DNA from 2 places in the Methylobacterium sp. ME121 genome. Region 2 is predicted to be linked to the other one. Evidence: riboswitches for the same ligand, from Rfam matches in the RefSeq annotation. Region 2 holds a riboswitch; the other holds the start of a gene.
What was found. Region 2 has a riboswitch for thiamine pyrophosphate ahead of thiC (phosphomethylpyrimidine synthase ThiC). Riboswitches for the same ligand answer to the same signal wherever they lie in the genome.
Positions count from the first base shown of each region.

Region 1: it holds a riboswitch for thiamine pyrophosphate, as region 2 does, so the genes downstream of both, thiO (glycine oxidase ThiO) here and thiC (phosphomethylpyrimidine synthase ThiC) in region 2, are expected to answer to the same signal.

Region 1 is NZ_BBUX01000004.1:69,604-79,115, forward strand. It holds gene ME121_RS05200 (proteasome-type protease) at 1-513, shown strand, start outside; gene ME121_RS05205 (thiamine phosphate synthase) at 650-1,306, opposite strand; gene ME121_RS05210 (thiazole synthase) at 1,303-2,106, opposite strand; gene thiS (sulfur carrier protein ThiS) at 2,109-2,321, opposite strand; gene thiO (glycine oxidase ThiO) at 2,318-3,541, opposite strand; TPP riboswitch at 3,606-3,734, opposite strand; gene ME121_RS05225 (TIGR02281 family clan AA aspartic protease) at 3,968-4,477, shown strand; gene ME121_RS05230 (glycosyltransferase) at 4,863-5,984, shown strand; gene ME121_RS05235 (adenylate/guanylate cyclase domain-containing protein) at 6,081-7,340, opposite strand; gene rpoD (RNA polymerase sigma factor RpoD) at 7,417-9,396, opposite strand.
Region 2 is NZ_BBUX01000003.1:20,786-30,297, forward strand. It holds gene map (type I methionyl aminopeptidase) at 1-11, opposite strand, end outside; tRNA gene ME121_RS03805 (tRNA-Gly) at 538-612, opposite strand; gene ME121_RS03810 (N-acetylglutaminylglutamine amidotransferase) at 866-2,635, shown strand; gene ME121_RS03815 (class II glutamine amidotransferase) at 2,754-3,578, shown strand; gene ME121_RS03820 (FlaG family protein) at 3,589-3,927, opposite strand; gene ME121_RS03825 (hypothetical protein) at 4,050-4,373, opposite strand; gene thiC (phosphomethylpyrimidine synthase ThiC) at 4,543-6,429, opposite strand; TPP riboswitch at 6,501-6,606, opposite strand; gene ME121_RS03835 (alpha/beta hydrolase) at 6,709-7,539, shown strand; gene ME121_RS03840 (HNH endonuclease family protein) at 7,555-7,929, shown strand; gene ME121_RS03845 (acyltransferase family protein) at 8,039-9,109, shown strand; gene ME121_RS03850 (hypothetical protein) at 9,117-9,362, opposite strand; gene ME121_RS03855 (hypothetical protein) at 9,477-9,512, opposite strand, start outside.

The DNA of each region.
Region 1 (9,512 bases), on a different contig from region 2:
GAGGCGCCGACCATGTTCCAGGCGGCACAGCTGATCGGCCGCGCCATCCGGCGGGTGCGCGCCATCGAGAAGGACGGGTTCGAGGCGGCCAACATCCGCTTCTCGATCTCGCTGCTGTTCGGCGGCCAGATCGGGGACGGCGAGATGCGGCTGTACCTGATCTACTCGGCGGGCAACTTCATCGAGTGCAGCACTGACGCGCCGTTCCTCCAGATCGGTGAGCACAAGTACGGCAAGCCGATCCTCGACCGGGCGGTGAAGTACACGACCGACCTCTACGACGCCCTCAAGGTGAGCCTCGTCTCGATGGACTCGACCATGCGGTCGAACCTCGGTGTTGGCCTGCCGATCGACATCGCGGTCGCCCGCCGGAACGCGCTGACGCTCGAGGTGAATCACCGGATCGAGGCCGGCGAGGGCTATTTCCACGATCTGCGCGAGCGCTGGTCGGCGGCGCTCCGCGCAGCGCACCGGGCGATCCCGCGGCCGCCCTACGGGCCTACCAGCTCCTAGTGCTGCCCCAGCATCGGCCGTTCTAGCGCGGCGCGGGCGATCGAGGGCCGCGCGGCATCGCCGGACGTCGCGCGTCCCCGGATGGCTTCGCTGTGCTCGCAGAGCCGGCGGCTGACTTTCACGGTGTGGCGGAGATCTACGTGGCGGTCCGAGCCGCCGACGTCTCCGCGGCGCCCCAGACCTTCAGGAGCGCCCGTGTCGCTTCGATGGGATCCGCGGCTCGCATCAGGCCGCCCATGATAGCGAAACCCGCCGCCCCGGCCGCGCGACAGGGCCCGACCGCCCCGGGACCGAGACCGCCGAGCGCCACCACGGGCAGGCCGGCGCCGAGGCTATCCGTGAGTCCCTCGAGACCCAGCGCCGGCCCGTAGCCGGGTTTGCTCGCGGTCGCGTAGATCGGGCTGAGGGTGACGTAATCGGCCCCGGCCTGCGCGGCGGCCGCGGCCTCGCGCGGCGCGTGGACCGAGACGCCGATCAGCGCGCTCGGACCGAGCGCCGACCGCGCCGCGGCGATCGCCTCCGGCCCCGCGCCGCCGCCGAGATGCGCGCCGTCGGCCTCCAGCGCCCGCGCCAGCGCGACGTCGCCGCCGACCGTCAGGAAGCCCCCCAGGGCCCGCACGCGCGCGGCGACGCCCGCGCCGAGGCGCCGACGCGCTTCCGGCTCCAGGTCCTTGTCGCGGAACCAGATCCAGCGCCCGCCGCCGTCGAGGACCGCCTGCACGGTCTCGGCGAGGGGCCGCGGATGCCCGTGCCGATCCGTCACCGTGAGCAGCGGCGACGGCAGCGCCCTCACGAGCCGACGAGGCCCAGCTGCGGGCTCGACGGCTCCGCCCGGCCGCGGCGGGGGATCCGCCCGGCGCGGTGCGCGTCGCGCCCGGCCTCCACGGCCCGGCCCATGGCGCGGGCCATCCGCACCGGATCGTCGGCTTTGGCGACGGCGGTGTTGATCAGGCAGGCGGAGGCGCCGAGCTCCATGGCGATCACCGCGTCCGAGGCGGTGCCGATGCCGGCATCGACCACCACCGGCACCGTCGCCCGGCGGCAGATCAGCTCGAGGTTGGCCGGGTTGGCGACACCCATCCCGGAGCCGATCAGCGAGCCCATGGGCATCACGGCGGCGCAGCCGACATCCTCCAGGCGCTGGCACACGATCGGGTCGTCGTTGCAGTAGGGCAGCACCACGAAGCCGTCGTCCACGAGATGGCGGCAGGCCTCGATCAGCTCCATCACGTCCGGGTAGAGCGTCTCGCGGTCGCCGATCACCTCGACCTTGATCCAGTTGGTGTCGAGCGCCTCGCGGGCGAGTTCGGCGGTCATGATCGCGTCCCGGGCGGTCTCGCAGCCGGCCGTGTTCGGCAGGAAGCGCTTGCCCTTCAGGATCTTGACCGTGTCCGAGCCGTGGCCCTGGAGCGAGACCCGTCGGATCGAGGCCGTGACCACGTCGGCGCCGCTCGCCGCGACGGCGTCGCGCATGATCGCCTGCGTCGGGTAGCCGGCGGTGCCGATGAACAGCCGGGACGACAGCGTCACCCCGGCGATGGTCAGGCTGTCGTCCCCGCCCTCGGGGCGCGGTGGCGTGTGACTCTGGTCCATGCTCAACCTCCCTGCATGGCGCGGACGATCTCGACGCGGTCGCCCTCCGAGACCGGGGTCTCGACCCAGTCCCGGCGGCGCAGAACCCGGCCGTTCAGCGCGATGGCGACGCCCTGCGGGCTCTCGATGCCGCTCTCTTCCGCCTCGAGGCGGAACAGGGCGTCCACCGTCTCGACCGCGCACTCGCGCGGCTCACCGTTGACGAGCAGTTTCATGCCGAGGCCCTCAGCGCTTCCGGCTGGCCGAAGCGCGCGCGGGTGAAGGGACGCGCCACCGCCGGCAGCGCGCCGCGCAGCACCAGCGCGGCGACCGCGTCGGCGGTGACCGGGGCGAGCAGGTAGCCGTTGCGGTGATGCCCGGTGGCGGCGACGAGGCCCGGGGCGATCGCGTCCAGGATCGGCGCGTCGTCGTCGGAGGTCGGACGGTAGCCGCTCCACACCGCCTCCACCTCCATCTCCTCGATGCCGGGCAGCACCCGGCGGGCACCCTCGAGCAGGGCGTAGAGGCCGCCCGCGGTGACGCCGGGCCGGAAGCCGCAATCCTCGACCGTCGCGCCCACGATGAGTTGGCCGTCGCTCTTCGGCGCCATGTGGACCTGCTCGGTCCAGACCATCCGCGCCAGGGTACCGGTGCGGGCGGTCGTGCGCAGGGCCAGGGACTGGCCCTTCAGCGGGCGGACCGGCAGGGCGAGCGCGTCGGGCAGCAGGCCGCCCTCCCCGCTCCAGGCGCCGGAGGCGAGGATGACGGTCTCCGCCGCGACGACGCGGTCGCCGGCGCGGATCCCGGTCACGCGGCCGCCCGACCAGTCCAGGGCGGTGACGGGGGTCCGCTCCACCAGGATCACGCCGGCCCGGCGGCAGGCTTCGGTGAGGGCGTCCATCACCAGACGGGGGTCGACCTGATGGTCGAGCGGGCAGTGGATGCCGGCAGTGACGGAGGGGCGCAGGCCCGGCTCGAGGCGCCGCACCTCGCTGCCCGGCAGCCAGGTCGCCTCGAGCCCCGAGCGGCGCTGCAGGTCGTAGCGGAAGCGCAGCCGTTCGACCTCGTCGCGGCCGACCGCCAGCACCAGGGTGCCGTCGGCCCGGTAGTCGATCGCGCGGCCGGACTCCGCCTCCAGGGCGTCGCGGAACTCGGGCCAGAGCCGGAGCGAGTCCAGGGCGAGCGGGAGCAGCGGGTCGGAGCCCGGCTCGTGCTCGGCCGCCGGGGCCAGCATGCCGGTGGCCGCGAGGCTCGCGCCCGCCCCGATCGTGTCCCGCTCCAGCACTGTCACGGCGCTGCCGGCCTGGGCGAGGCGCCACGCGATCGACAGCCCGATCAGCCCGGCGCCGACCACGGCGACGTCGGTCCGCGCCGGAAGGGTTTCGGGCGCGACACAGCCGTCGGGGCTGCGGCGGCGGCCGATCGGTGAGGCGGGGCGGTCGAGGGGCACGGGCATCTCCGCGAATTGCCGTCGCGGGGACCGGGCCGTCTGCTTCTGTGAGAAGCTGTGGCCTGCCTTTCGGGCGGCCGCGGTCCAATCCCTACGCCGGTATGAGCCGGATCAGGTTCGAAGGATTTCCGCGCCGCAGGTCCTGACGGACGTGCCAGCGGTTTCTCAGCCCCTTGCCGGGGATCTCCCTGGAACAGATGCAGATGTGGCCTCCCGGCCGGTGCCGGTCAACCCCGCGCCGCGTCCAGGACGGCTCTCCCGCGACAATCGGCCGATCGCGGTGACGGACTGGACACCAAGCGGAGCGGAATCCGTCCGCCGGTCGCGGCCGCGCTCGCGATCGCGCACCATCCCTTCACGGGTCTGGCATCTCATCGCCGGGATCCGGGAACTCCGCGGATCGCCGCCACTCCACGTCACGGGCGAATTCGCGTGCGCACAATCCTCTTGATCTGCATGCTCGGCTTCCTCGGTGTCACGGCACTCTTGAAGCTGCGTGACGGCGCGCGGTCGGTGCCGGTAGCACTCGCCATCGCGCCGGCGCCGGAGCCGGATCTCGCGGGCGCTGCCGTCGCCGGCGTAGCCCTCCAGGCCGGCCGCAACGGCCACTTCTTCGTCAACGCCCTCGTGGACGGCCGTTCGCTACCGATGATGGTGGATACGGGGGCGAGCGCCTGCGCGTTCTCGGAGGAGGACGCCGCGCGGATCGGGATCCAAGTCGGACCGTCCGATTTCACGCGCGTCTGGAATACCGCCAACGGGACGGTCCGCGTCGCGCCGATCCGGATCGCGATCGTGCAGATCGGATCGATCACGGTGCGGGACATCGACGCGGTCGTGATCCCGCGCGGGCTCCTGTCGACCAGCCTGTTGGGCATGTCGTTCCTGAGGCGCCTGCGCGATTTCGGCGTCTCCGGCAGCACGATGACGCTCAGGGGCTGAAACGCGCGCGATGCGTGCAGATCTCCGGGCCGCGGCAGGACGGCCGGAAGGCCGCCCGGCTTGCCTTTCGAGATCGATCAGGGGAGCCGGTCGACCGCGCACTCCGTCCTGAGCCGGTGGAGTACCCGGCACCGGTCTCGCACTTCCGGCAAATCGAATCATCTCGATTCATGTATATAGGATCCGTATTTCGTCATAAATCCGTATCCGGCACGTACTTATTTCGACGATTGACCCGTTTAATCGAGGCTTTACCCACAATATCGATCGCTTTGTCAATGCATGTCGGCGGTGCTAGATGCATCGACGGCCGCGGATGCGAGTTCTGAGCGCGCGGTGGGGCAGAGTCAGGATGAAAAATCGCGGATCGACGATCTGTTTGTCCATGATCGTGAAGGACGAGGCCCACGTTATCCGTCGGTGCCTCGATTCTGTTCGACCGCTCATCGATCACTGGGTCATCGTCGATACCGGGTCGACGGACGGAACCCAGGATATCGTCCGCGCGGCGCTCGCGGACATTCCGGGGGCGCTGGTCGAGCGACCGTGGGTCGATTTCGCCTACAATCGAAACGAGGCCCTGAAACTCGCGCGGCGTCATGCGCAGTACACCCTGATCATCGACGCTGACGATGAGCTGATCATCCCCGCGGACTTCACGATGCCGAAGCTGCGCGCGCCCGGCTATCGGTTCGAGATCATCGACGAGCACACGCGATACTGGCGCAACCAGCTCGTCAGCAACCGGGAGAACTGGCGCTACCGGGGCGTCCTGCACGAATTCCTCAGCTGCCCCGGCGTGTCGGAGACTCCGATCCTCCCCCTCGCGATGCGCCGGGGCGACGACGGCGCCCGGCACCGCGACACGACTGCGGACGCGCGGGATATCGCCGTCCTCGAGAAGGCGCTGGCGGTCGAGACAGACCCCTTCATGATCGCCCGGTACACGATGTACCTCGGGACCACCTACGATGCCGCCGGCGAGTATCGGAAGGCCCTCGCATGCTTCCTGAAGCGCGCCGATCTCGGCGGATGGGACGAGGAGATCTATTTCAACCTGCTGATGGCCGCGGTGAACGCGGAGCGCCTCGATGAGCCGGAGGACAGGGTGCTGCAGCTCTACGAGCGCGCGACCTCCGTCCGTCCGGCGCGGGCGGAAGCGCGCCACGGGGCTAGTCGGTTCTGCAGGCTCAGGAAGCGGTTCGCGGACGGGTATCGATACGCGGAGGCGGGCCTTGCGCTCGCGCTTCCGAGCGAGGGGATCTCCCTGAATCCCTGGGTCTACGAGTACGGCTTGCTCGATGAATTCGCCCTCAACGCGTACCATCTCGGCCAGTACAGCGCCTGCGGACACGCCTGCCTGAAGATCCTCGAACGGACCCACGTCCCGAGGGAGGTCGCCATACGCGCCGGCGCCCTGGCACGGGACGTGATGGCGAAGATGATCGACCCGGTCTGGGGATGCCGGCACACCCCCTACGCGATGCCGTTCGTGCCGACGTGGTGAGGCGGCCGGCGCACAGGCACGCTGCGGGCTCGCGAGCGGATGTTGGCGGCCGCCGCGCGACGTCGGGACCGGGCCGGACCGCGATCGGAGACCTGGTCAGCTGGATCTGCGCGGGCGCAGGAACTTCGGCCGGAACACCGCCATCGGCTCGTCGAAGCCGTTGAGCCGGTGCTCGCCCAGCGGGATCGGGTCGCCCCAGAGGAAGTCCACGAACGGCTTCGACATCAGCAGCGGCTCGCCGAGGGCGCGGTTCAGCTGCGCGATGCGGCTCGCGAGATTCACGTCGCGCCCGATCACCGTGAAGTCGAGGCGGGAGCCGGACCCGACATTGCCGTAGGCGGCCTCGCCGTGGTGGAGCGCGATGCCCGCGGCCACCGGCACCGGGAACTGGTGCAGGGCGTTCGCCTCGTCGAGGGCCGCCAGGGCGTGCTGCGCCGCGGTGAGCGCGCCCTTGGCCGCGCCGCCGAGGTCGTCGCCGGACTCCCGGAAGATCGCCAGCAGGCCGTCGCCGAGATACTTCAGGACCTCGCCGCCCTCCCGCTCGATCGGCGGCACGAGGCAGTCGAAGAACACGTTGAGCAGGCCCACGGCCTCCTCGGGCGTCATGTCGGCGGTGGTGCGGGTGTAGTCGCGCATGTCTGCGAACAGGATCGCCGAGCGGATCCGGGTCACCTGCCCGCGGCGGATGTCCCCGGCCAGGATCGCCCGGTGCGGCTCGTCGCCGACGTAGAGCCGGAGCACGTGGTCGAGCTGCTTGTTGAGGACGCGCATCTCCATCACGGCCGCCAGCGCCGGCATGACGAAGCGCAGGATCGCGATGTCGTCGTCCCGGAACCCTTCGGGTGCGCGGGTGGCGAAGGTGATTCCGTTCTGCGTGCCGTTCGTGAAGAACAGGGGCGCCACCACGTAGTGGGTGTAGCCGCCGGCTTTCAGGTCCGGAACGATCGCGTAGGCGTCGTCCGGGGTCTTCGACAGGTCGAGGATCAGCCACTCGCCGGTCTCGTGGACCGTGTGGAACGGGCTGTTGAGATAGGCGTCCGTCGAGCGGGCGCCGTGCGGGAACAGCCGCACGGTGGTGCCGCCGTCCCGGGTCCAGATGCGGCCGACGCCGGCATATTCCGAGTGCAGGGTGTCGATGGCCGTGGAGGCCCGGTCCACCGGCACGCCGATCGCGATCAGGCGCTCGGCGAGCCCGGCCAGCATCTCCTCGGCGTTGGGCATCCGCGCGCCCTCGCCGAGCAGCCAGTCGCGGATGCCCACGGAGGGCTGGAGCGCGCCGAAGGGCACGTCGTCAGCCTCCGAGCCGTCCGCGAAGGCCGTCGGGGATCCGGGCGTTGGCGGGCGGCGTTCGAGCATGGCGCCAGACTGGATGCCGCGCGGCACCGGGGCAACGCGGGCGACGGGGAAGCGCCGCGCGATCCGCGGCGCAGGCTCAGTTGTCCAGGAAGCTCCTCAGCTTCCGGCTGCGCGACGGGTGCTTCAGCTTCCGCAGCGCCTTCGCCTCGATCTGGCGGATGCGCTCGCGGGTCACCGAGAACTGCTGGCCGACCTCCTCGAGGGTGTGGTCGGTGTTCATGCCGATGCCGAAGCGCATGCGCAGCACGCGCTCCTCGCGGGGCGTGAGCGAGGCCAGCACGCGCGTCGTGGTCTCGCGCAGGTTCGACTGGATCGCCGCGTCGATCGGCAGGACGACGTTCTTGTCCTCGATGAAGTCGCCGAGATGGCTGTCCTCCTCGTCGCCGATCGGCGTCTCGAGGGAGATCGGCTCCTTGGCGATCTTCAGGACCTTGCGGACCTTCTCCAGCGGCATGGCCAGCTTCTCGGCCAGCTCCTCCGGGGTCGGCTCGCGGCCGATCTCGTGCAGCATCTGGCGCGAAGTGCGGACGATCTTGTTGATCGTCTCGATCATGTGCACCGGGATGCGGATCGTGCGCGCTTGGTCGGCGATCGAGCGGGTGATCGCCTGCCGGATCCACCACGTGGCGTAGGTCGAGAACTTGTAGCCGCGCCGGTACTCGAACTTGTCGACCGCCTTCATCAGGCCGATGTTGCCCTCCTGGATCAGGTCGAGGAACTGCAGGCCGCGGTTCGTGTACTTCTTGGCGATCGAGATCACGAGGCGCAGGTTCGCCTCGATCATCTCCTTCTTCGCCTGCCGGGCCTCGCGCTCGCCCTTCTGAACCATGTTGACGATGCGGCGGTACTCGCCGATCTCCAGGCCCGTCTCGGAGGCGAGGTCGAGGATCTGCGCGCGCAGCTCCGCGACCTGCTTCGAGCCGCGCTCGACCAGGTTCTTCCAACCCTTGCCGCCCAGCGTCCCGACGCGCTCCATCCAGTTCGGGTCGAGCTCGTAGCCCTGGTAGTGGCGCAGGAACTCGTCGCGGGCCACGCCGTGGCTCTCGGCGAAGCGCATCAGCCGGCCTTCGTGGCCGATCAGCTGCTTGTTGATCGAGTAGAGCTGGCCGACCAGCGCCTCGATGCGGTTGTTGTTCAGCGAGAGGGACTTCACGTCGGCGACGACGATGTCCTTCAGCTCGGCCTGCTTCTGGTCCTGAGCGGGCGTGTTCTGCTCGCCGGCGGCCTTGCGCTCGGTGCCCTCGATCTGGAACTTGCGCAGCTTGCGGTAGTTCGCGGCGATCGCGTCGAAGGTCTCGAGGACCCGCGGCTTGATCTCCGCCTCCATCGCGGCGAGCGAGACGTTGTTCTCGAGGTCGTCCTCGTCGTCGCCGCCCTCCGGGGGCGCCGGCGGCTCGCCGTCCTCGGATTCCTCGCCCTCGGCGAGCTGCGGCGCGTTCTTGCCGTCCGGGCCCGCGTAGGTCGCCTCGAGGTCGATGATGTCGCGCAGGAGGACCTTGCCCTCCACGAGCTCGTCCCGCCAGATGATGATCGCCTGGAAGGTCAGCGGGCTCTCGCAGAGACCCGCGATCATCGCCTCGCGGCCGGCCTCGATGCGCTTGGCGATCGCGATCTCGCCCTCGCGGGACAGGAGCTCCACCGAACCCATCTCGCGCAGGTACATGCGCACCGGATCGTCGGTGCGGTCGGTCGGCTCCTTGGTGGTCGTGGCGACCGCGACGGCGCGCGCCGGAGCGACCTCGGCGACCTCGCCGCCCTCCGCCTCCTCCTCCTCGCCGTCCGCGGCCTTCTCGCCGGCGGCCTCGTCGGTCTCCTCGGCCTCGACGACGTTGATGCCCATCTCGGAGAGCTGCGACAGCACGTCCTCGAGCTGGTCCGGATCGGACTGGCCCTCGGGCAGAACCTCGTTGACCTCCTCGTAGGTCACGTAGCCGCGCTTCTTGGCGAGCTTGACCATCCGCTTGACCGAAGCATCCGTCAGGTCGAGGAGCGGCCCGTCGGTCTGCTGCTCGGGGGCAGCGTCCGTCTCGTCCCGTTCCGTTGCCTTCGTCGCCATGATCAGCCTATTGTTTCGCACGCGGCGCGTTGCGGAGGCCCTGATGAGGCCGGTCCACGCCGTCGGCGCCGCTGTATGAGGTCGGCGCCGGATCGCTCCAGTCGCCGTGAGTCGTC
Region 2 (9,512 bases):
GATACGGTCATGCGGTATCTCTGGCCAGGCCCGAAGACGCTGTAGCGGAGTGAACCTCGAGAGTCCGCGATTTTCACGCCGATGCTGCGCGACCACGGCGCAGAGCGTCCAGCGAGCGCTCCCCCAAAATGACCGCTTCGGGACGTATGGGATGACTTGCCGCAAGGCCGACACGGGCCGAGATCGGACGCTCGCCTAGCTTCGAGTGAATGTCCGGGTCCGGGCGGTGCGTCGAAGTCCGCTGATGGCGCAGAGCCGAACGCTCGCCAAAGCGCCTCGAGAGCGGCAGCTGAAGCCCTGCTCGTGCCGGCCTGTTCGTCTGAGCAAATTTTCTGGTTCAGTCTCGCCTGCGGCCCGATGAGTCCGCCCGCAGCAGATCGGCACTCCTACCGCCAAGCTCGATCCCGCAGGCAGGCCTCGGCCGAGCCGAAGGGGCTTCTCACCGCTATGGGGAACGGCGGGGAACACCATGAGGAACATGGGGAACACCTCGGCCGGTCAGGGCACGAGAAATCTCAAAAGCTACAATGAGTTAGGTGGAGCGGGCGATCGGGATCGAACCGACGACATTCAGCTTGGGAAGCTGACGTTCTACCACTGAACTACGCCCGCCGACATGGTCTGCACGGAAACGGTCTGTCGCGGAGCGCGAACTCCGAACGGCGCCGTGCGCCCATGTACGGCCATGGTCTAGCAGTTCGACGGCGACGGCGTCAAACGGGTCCGTCGTCCCCGGCCCCGATCCGCGGACGGTCGGACCGGGACCTGGCGCAGCGCCGTGGCCGGATCGGCGGAACGCCGCGGCGCGCGGGCCGTTTCGCTCGACGGAGCGTGCGTCGCGCCCGACCGAGACCCTGCTGACATCATGTGTGGAATCTGCGGCGAGATCTGTTTCGACAGGCCGGCGGACCCCGCCGCCGTCGACGCGATGATGGGATGCCTGCAACCGCGCGGGCCGGACGCCGCGGGGCTTCTCGGTTCCGGCCGGGTCGTCTTCGGCCATCGCAGGCTCAAGATCATCGACCTGTCCGAGGCCGGCCAGCAACCCATGGTCGATCCGGCGCTCGGGCTCGCGATCGTGTTCAACGGCTGCATCTACAATTTCCGCGCGCTGCGCGCCGAACTCGAGGCGGCGGGCTACAGCTTCTTCTCGGCCAGCGACACAGAGGTGGTGCTCAAGGCCTATCATGCCTGGGGCCGTGCCTGCGTCGAGCGCTTCGCCGGCATGTTCGCGCTCGCCATCCTGGAGCGGGAATCCGGGCGGGTCGTGCTGGCGCGCGACCGGCTGGGCGTGAAGCCGCTCTACTACAGCGAGACGAAAACCCGGTTCCGCTTCGCCTCGTCGCTCCCGGCCCTGCTCGCGGCCGGCGACGTCGATACCGCGATCGATCCGGTCGCCCTCCACCATTACATGAGCTGGCACGCGGGCGTGCCGGCCCCGCTCACCATTCTCAAGGGTGTGCGTAAGCTGGCACCGGCGACGATCCTGACGATCGAGCAGGACGGGACGCAGCACGCGTCGACCTACTGGACACTCGCGATCGGACCCCGCGAGGCCGATCGCGGCCAGACCGAGGCGGACTGGCGCGAGGCCGTTCTCGATGCCCTGGGCACCGCCGTCGAGCGCCGGCAGGTCGCCGACGTCCCGACGGGCGTCCTGCTCTCGGGTGGCCTGGACAGCTCGCTGCTCGTGGCCCTGCTCGCGCGGAGCGGGCAGCAGGGCCTGAAGACCTTCTCGGTAGGCTTCGACGCGGTGAACGGCGTCGAGGGCGACGAGTTCAAGTACTCGGATATCGTCGCCGAGACCTTCGCCACGGACCACACGAAGCTGGCGGTCGACGGCTCCCGGACGCTGGAAGCGCTGCCCGCGGCGATCGCGGCGATGTCGGAACCGCAGATGAGCCACGACGCGGTGGCCTTCCTCCTGCTCTCGCAGGAGGTCGCCAAGCACGTGACGGTGATCCAGAGCGGGCAGGGCGCCGACGAGGTGTTCGGCGGCTATCACTGGTACCCCAAGCTGATGGGCTCGACCGACCCGGTCGCCGATTACGCGAAAGCGTATTTCGACCGCGACCACGCCGAGATGCGCGAGGCTCTGACGCCCGACATGCTGGGGGGCGATCACAGCACCGACTACATCGCCGCCTTCTTCGCGAAGTCGCGGAGCGCCAGCGCCATCGACAAGACCCTGCAGCTCGACCAGGAGGTCATGATGGTCGACGACCCGGTCAAGCGGGTCGACAACATGACGATGGCCTGCGGCCTCGAGGCGCGGGTGCCGTTCCTCGACCACGACCTCGTCGAGCTGGCGGCCCGCATCCCGGCGGAGCTCAAGGTCCGGGACGGCGGCAAGTACATCCTCAAGGAAGCCGCGCGGGCGGTCGTCCCGGCCGAGGTGATCGACCGCAAGAAGGGGTATTTCCCCGTGCCCGCCCTGAAGCACATCCGCGGTCCGTTCCTCGACTACGTCCGCGAGATCCTCGACCGGCCCGAGGCGCGCGCGCGCGGCATCTTCGACCGCGCCTACGTCGATCACCTGCTCGCCGATCCCGACGGCACGCTGACGCCCAAGGGCAACTCGAAGCTCTGGCAGGTGGCCCTTCTGGAGAGCTGGCTCCAGACCCACGGCGTCTGAGACGGGCCGCGGCACGGCTTTCGCGACGGATCGTGATCGACCGCGCGCTCAAGGTGCCGCGCTTTGTCCACGATCGTCCCGGATCAGCCGGCCGACAGACACCCGGAGAAGCCCGTCGATGTGCCGCTGGATCGCCTATGCGGGACGCACCATCCCGCTGGAGCACTACGTCACCGAGCCGTCCCACAGCCTCGTCTCGCAGAGCATCGCGGCGCTCGAATCGACCGCGGCGACCAACGGCGACGGGTTCGGCCTCGGCTGGTACGGCGATCACCCGGAGCCGGGCCGGTACCGCGAGGTCCAGCCCGCCTGGTCGGACGACAACCTCCGCTACCTGTGCCGGCACCTGCGTTCGCATCTGTTCTTCGCGCACGTGCGCGCCGCGACCGGGACGCCGATCACCCGGCCGAACTGTCATCCCTTCGCCTGCGGCCCGTGGCTGTTCATGCACAACGGCTATATCGGCGACTGGAGCCGCCTGCGGCGGCCGGTCGAGGCGCTGATCCCCGACGAGCTCTACCCGTCGCGCGCCGGCACCACCGATTCCGAGGCGATCTTCCTGGGATTGCTGGGCTGCGGCCTGATGGGCCCGGGGTCGCGCCGCGATCCGGTCGACGCGACGGCGCGCGCTCTCGCGCGGCTCACGGACCTCGCCGGAGCGCATCCGTTCCGGTTCACGGCGGCGCTGGCGGACGGCCGCGATCTCTACGCGTTCCGGTACGCCGCGAACGACAAGGCGAACTCGCTCTATTACCGCGCCTCGGAGGACGGCGTGGTGGTCGCCTCGGAGCCGCTCGACCGGGATCACGGCGCCTGGACGACGGTCGCCGAGAACAGCGTCCTCGTCGCGCGGCGGGACGCGCCGGTAGAGATTCTGTCGCTGGCGCAGTTCGGCCTGGCCGCGCCGCCGGTCGAAGACTCGGTCCGCCGGCTGCGCGCCTGAGCGACGGCCCTCAGGCGACGCGGGAGAGGCTGCTGCTCTGCGAACCCTCCGCGCTGCGGGCGGAATCGTAGGCACGATTGCGCAGGGCGGTCTCGCTCGGGAGCTGGTCGATCACGTTGCCGGACGACGGATCGACCACCTGGAACACGATCGAGCTCGTGTCCGGGTCCTGGATGTAGCGTGCCTTGCCGCCGTTCGTGCCGATGTCGAGCTTCACCGCGGGCTCGAGCGGCTTGGCGGGGGTCTTGGGCTCGGGCGCCTGCTGGGTCACGGCGGCGGCGGCCGTCGCTCCGAGCGCGTCGAGGCCCTGCGGCCCCGGCGTCGTGGATGTCAGCGTTCGGATCTCCATCGCCGGTCTCCTGCGATCCTGTGATCGAAGGATTGAGGCGCGGTCCTGCCTAATCGTTCCTTAATGGCGCCTGCCGGTCCACCGGATGCTGGCGCGCGATCGGAGACGCGATGAACATCGCGTTACTGCCGCGACACAAATCCGCGCTGCTTTTTCACTGACGCCGACTCGGCCGCTGTCCCGCTCGTCTTCCGGGGACGGGGCCGCGATCCGAACAGCGCGACGTCGAGCACGCCCTGTCCAGGATGCCGGCGATGCTCGTCCTGGCGGGGACGGCGGCGCTCGGCGCGCCGGGCGATCCGGGAACGCCCGCGCAGTTCATCCGCGCGCACCGCTGCGCGGTCGCGGCGCGGCTCGATCCACGGACGCGGGCCGATCGAGGTCTCCCGCGACCGCTTCATCGTCGTCGCGCCGCGCGGGCAGTCGCAGCGCTCGGTCCAGTGCATCGTCCAGGATCGGGATACGCGGATGCTTTGCGAGGCCGCGTCGACCGCCTCCGGGCCGCCCGAGGGGAGCCGCCTGAGGCTGGATGCACCCGCCCGGGCGACATGCTCGGTATCGAGGTCCCGTACGGCGGCACGCCCGGGTCCTGAGCGGACCGGGCGTGCCGTCACCTCACTCGGCGGCGTCGACGTAGAGCTTGCCGCCCTCGGCCAGGAACTCCTGCGACTTCGCCCGCATGCCGGCTTCGGCCTCGGCCTTCGACATCGCGGGCGCCGCGCCCACGACCTCGCCGGCCTCCTCCATCGCCAGCACCTCGGCGCGCAGGTCCTGCGTGATCTTCATCGAGCAGAATTTCGGCCCGCACATCGAGCAGAAATGCGCGACCTTGTGGGCATCCTTCGGCAGGGTCTCGTCGTGGAAGCGCCGCGCCGTATCCGGGTCGAGGCCCAGGTTGAACTGGTCCTCCCAGCGGAAGTCGAACCGGGCGCGGCTGAGCGCGTCGTCCCGGAGCTGCGCGGCGGGATGCCCCTTGGCGAGGTCGGCGGCGTGGGCGGCGATCTTGTAGGTGATCACGCCGGTCTTCACGTCGTCCCGGTCGGGCAGGCCGAGATGCTCCTTCGGCGTGACGTAGCAGAGCATCGCGGTGCCGAACCAGCCGATCATCGCGGCGCCGATGCCCGAGGTGATGTGGTCGTAGCCGGGGGCGATGTCGGTGGTCAGCGGGCCGAGGGTGTAGAACGGCGCCTCGCCGCACTCCTTCAGCTGCTTCTCCATGTTGACCTTGATCTTGTGCATCGGCACGTGGCCGGGGCCCTCGATCATCACCTGACAGCCCTTGTCCCAGGCGACCTTGGTCAGCTCGCCCAGCGTCTCCAGCTCGCCGAACTGGGCGGCGTCGTTGGCGTCGGCGATCGAGCCCGGGCGCAGGCCGTCGCCCAGCGAGAACGAGACGTCGTAGGCCCGCATGATGTCGCAGATCTCGTCGAACCGCTCGTAGAGGAACGATTCCCGGTGCCCGGCGAGGCACCAGCGGGCCATGATCGAGCCGCCGCGCGAGACGATGCCGGTGACGCGCCGGGCGGTCAGCGGCACGTGGGCGAGCCGCACGCCGGCATGGATGGTGAAGTAGTCGATGCCCTGCTCGGCCTGCTCGATCAGCGTGTCCTTGAAGACCTCCCAGTCGAGCTTCAGCGGGTCGCCGCCGACCTTCTCCAGCGCCTGGTAGATCGGCACCGTGCCGATCGGAACCGGGCTGTTGCGGATGATCCACGAGCGGATATTGTGGATGTTGCGGCCGGTGGACAGGTCCATGACCGTGTCGGCGCCCCAGCGGATCGACCAGACGAGCTTCTCGACCTCGTCGGCCGCCGAGGAGGTCACGGCCGAGTTGCCGATATTGGCGTTGATCTTGACCAGGAAGTTCCGGCCGATCGCCATCGGCTCCAGCTCGGTGTGGTTGATGTTGGCCGGGATGATCGCCCGGCCGCGGGCGATCTCGTCGCGCACGAATTCCGGGGTGATGAAGGGAGGGACCGAGGCCCCGAAGCTCTGGCCGTCGGCGAGCGCGGCCTCGGCGCCCGCGAGCATCGCCTCGCGGCAGACGTTCTCGCGATGGGCGACGTAGATCATCTCCTCGGTGATGATTCCCGCGCGGGCGAACTCGTACTGGGTCACTATCTGGCCCGGGGCCGCCTTGCGGACGGTCCGCTCGGCCGGGCAGGGGGCCACGAGCTTGTCGCCCGCGAAACCGTTATCCTCGGGCTTCACCGCGCGCGGGGCGACGGACGCGTAGCCGCGCGCCGCGATCCAGGGCTCGCGCACGCCGGGGAGGCCGGCGTTGAGGTCGATGCGGGCATCGGTCTCCGTGTAGGGGCCCGACGGGTCGTAGACCCGCACCGGTTCCTCCTTCGGATCGGAGAGGACGATCTCGCGGTAGGGTACGCGGATGTCCGGCCGCCCGGCCGGGCTCGCGTAGGCCTTGCGCGATCCGGTCACCGGACCCGTGGTCACGGTCTCGGGGCTGCCTTTCACGTCCTTCGGGAGAACGGGTGCGTTCATCGTGGGCCTCTCCTCGTGCTGGAGCGGTCCGGTCCACGCGATGGCCGAGATGAGATGAGGTCGCGCGAAAGGCGACCGCAGGTTCCCGTCCCTCCGCCGGTATGAGCCGGATCAGGTTCAAGGGTCAGGGCAGCGTGCCCAATCTCAGCCCTCTGCAGGGCCCCCCTCGGAACGGTTCCAGATTCGGGCTCGCGGACGGCTTTGTCAATGCTGACCCGTCGCCCTAGAAAACACATCCCGGAAACCGTTCGTCCGAACGCCCTCGCTCTCCCAGACCGCATGCGCCTCCTCGCCGGCCTCCTGCTCGCAGCGCTCCTGCTCTGCGGCCTGGCCTGCGCCGCGCTCGCGCTCGGGCAGCGGCGGTTCCTCTACCCGGGCGCCTTCGGTCCGCAGAACCCGTGGACGATCCCGCCCGGCCTCGCGACGATTACGGTCGCGACCCCCGACGGCGAGAGCCTGCACGGTCTGTGGCGGCCGCCGCGGCCGGGCTGCGGCGTCGTCGTCAGCTTCCACGGCAACGGGTCGCGCCCCGAGCCGCACGCGGCGCGATTCGCCGCGGGGCCCTGGCGGGCGGGCGGCTGGGGTGTGCTCTCCGTGGCCTATCGCGGCTATCCCGGCTCGACCGGGAGTCCGAGCGAGGACGGGCTGATCCGCGACGGGCTGGCGGCCGTCGAGGCCGCGCGGGCGCGGGCGCCCGGCGCGCCGATCCTGCTCCACGGCCATTCCCTCGGGGCCGCCGTGGCCGTGGCCGTCGCCGAGCGGGTGCCGGCGATCGGGCTGTACCTGGAGGCGCCCTTCGACTCGATGACCCACACCGTGCGGCTGCATGTCCCGCTAGCCCCGATCTGGCTCCTGCGCGACACGTACCGCTCGGACCTGCGCATCCGCGGTGGGACGGCGCCCGTGTTGATCGTGCAGGGCCGCGACGACACGGTCGTGCCGGCCAAGCTGGCGCGGAACCTCGCCGAGGCGGCCGGCCCCCGGGCCCAAATCGACGTGATCCCGGGGGACCACGTCTCCATCCTCGGGATCCGGGATCGCGAGGCCGAGGCGCTGTTCGGGTCGCGCGTCGGTCCGGCCTGCCCGCAGCCGGCGGACCAGCAGGGGTAGGAGAGGGAGGCTCGCGTGGTCGGACGGCGCTCGCAGCGCTGGAGCGCCGAGGATCCGGACGCGCCGGGCGTTCCGGGCCCGCCGGACCCGGTCTGTCCCCTCTGCGAGCGCCCGATCCCGCGCCGCGCCCGCTCCAGCCTCCATCACCTCACGCCGAAGCTCAAGGGCGGGACCCATCGCGGAACGGTCCGGCTGCACCAGATCTGCCACTCGGCGATCCACGCCCGCTACAGCGAGGCGGAGATCGCCAAGCGCCTCGCGGACGTCGAGGCGCTGCGCGCCGATCCGGAGATCGCGCGCTTCCTCGTCTGGGTCCGCGGCAAGCCCGACGATTTCCACGCGGCGACGCGCATGACCCGTGCGCGGCGGTCGGCGCGGCGCAGCAACTGACCGGCCGGCGTTTACCGCGCGTTCGTCACATCCGCAGGTGGCCGCCGCCCCGTTCCTTGCCGTCAACCCGAACCGGTCCAGGATCGCCCCGATCGCGAGGGGTGGGTCGATGGTCGGGGTCGGTGATACGGGAGATCGGCTCGCCTGGGTCGATATCGCCAAGGGGATCTGCATCCTCCTGGTCGTCATGATGCATTCGGTCGTCGGCACCGGCGAGGCCATGGGCGGCGAGGGCTTCCTCCACCCGGTCGTCGCCTTCGCGAAGCCGTTCCGGATCCCGGACTTCTTCCTGCTCTCCGGCCTGTTCGTCGGACGGGTGATCGACCGCGACTGGCGGCTGTTCTCCGACCGCCGGGTCGTCCACTTCGCCTATTTCTACCTGCTCTGGCTGGTGATCCAGTCGGGTGCCAGATACGGCAAGATCGTCGGGGATGCCGGGCCCGCGGCCTTCGCGGCGCACCTCGCCCACGCGCTGATCGAGCCCTATTCCAGCCTCTGGTTCATCTACCTGCTGGCGGTGTTCTCGGTGGTCACCAAGGCCCTGCGTCGCGTGCCCGGCGGCGTGCTCCTCGCCGGCGCCGCCCTGCTGCAGATCGCCGACATCCGCAGCGAGTCGACCCTGATCGAGGAATTCTGCGCCCGTTACGTCTTCTTCATCGCGGGTTACCTGTTCGCCGGCCGGATCTTCGCGCTCGCCGACGCGGCGCGCCGCCGCGTCCCGCTCGCCCTGTGCGGACTCGCCGCCTGGGCATTCCTCGAGGGCTGGCTCGCGCTGACCCCGTCGGGCCTGCCGGACCATCCGACCCTCGCCAGCCTGCCGCTGGTGAGCCTCGCCCTCGGCGCCGCCGGTGCCCTCGCGATCGTGGTGGCGGCCTCCCTGATCGGCCGCGCCGGCGGCCCGGTCGCGGAGGCTGTCCGGACCTGCGGCCAGCGCTCGATCGTGATCTACCTCGCCTTCTCGCTGCCCATGGCCGCGACCCGGGAGGTCCTCGTGCGCACCGGCGCGATCGCCGATATCGGCCTCGCGAGCCTCGCGGTCATGACGATGGCGGTCGTTCTGCCGCTGGCGCTGGAGCGGCTGGTCCGCGGGACGGCGCTCGACCTGCTGTTCGTGCGGCCGCGCCGGTTCCGGCTGGTGGCGTCCGGGCGCCGCCCGCGCCCGGCCCTGCAGGCGACCTGAGAGGGGCTCAGCCGTCGAAGGCGATGCCGATCCGCCGGCTGCGTCGCCACGCCACGGTGGCCGGGCGCGGTTCGGCGCCGGCGCTGACCCGCAGTGGGAAGCGGTCCGGCACGGCCTGATCGTCCTCGACCTCGATCTGCGCGCCCACGTCCGTGGCGTCCCAGACCAGGCAGCTCACCTCGCCGCCGTCGAGCAGCACCGCGCCGAAGGTGAAAGCGTTCTTCCGGAAAGCGCCGCGGCGATTCTCCGTCATCAGCTCCTCCGTCCGGTCCCGCGGCTCCGCGGAGAGAGCTCCGCGGAGCCGGACGATGCCGGATGGCGGTTAACAGGGCAAATACGTTCCCGCGTCTGCCCTGCTCGACCGAGATCAATACTCGTCCGGATCACCCCGGTAGCGGCGCGG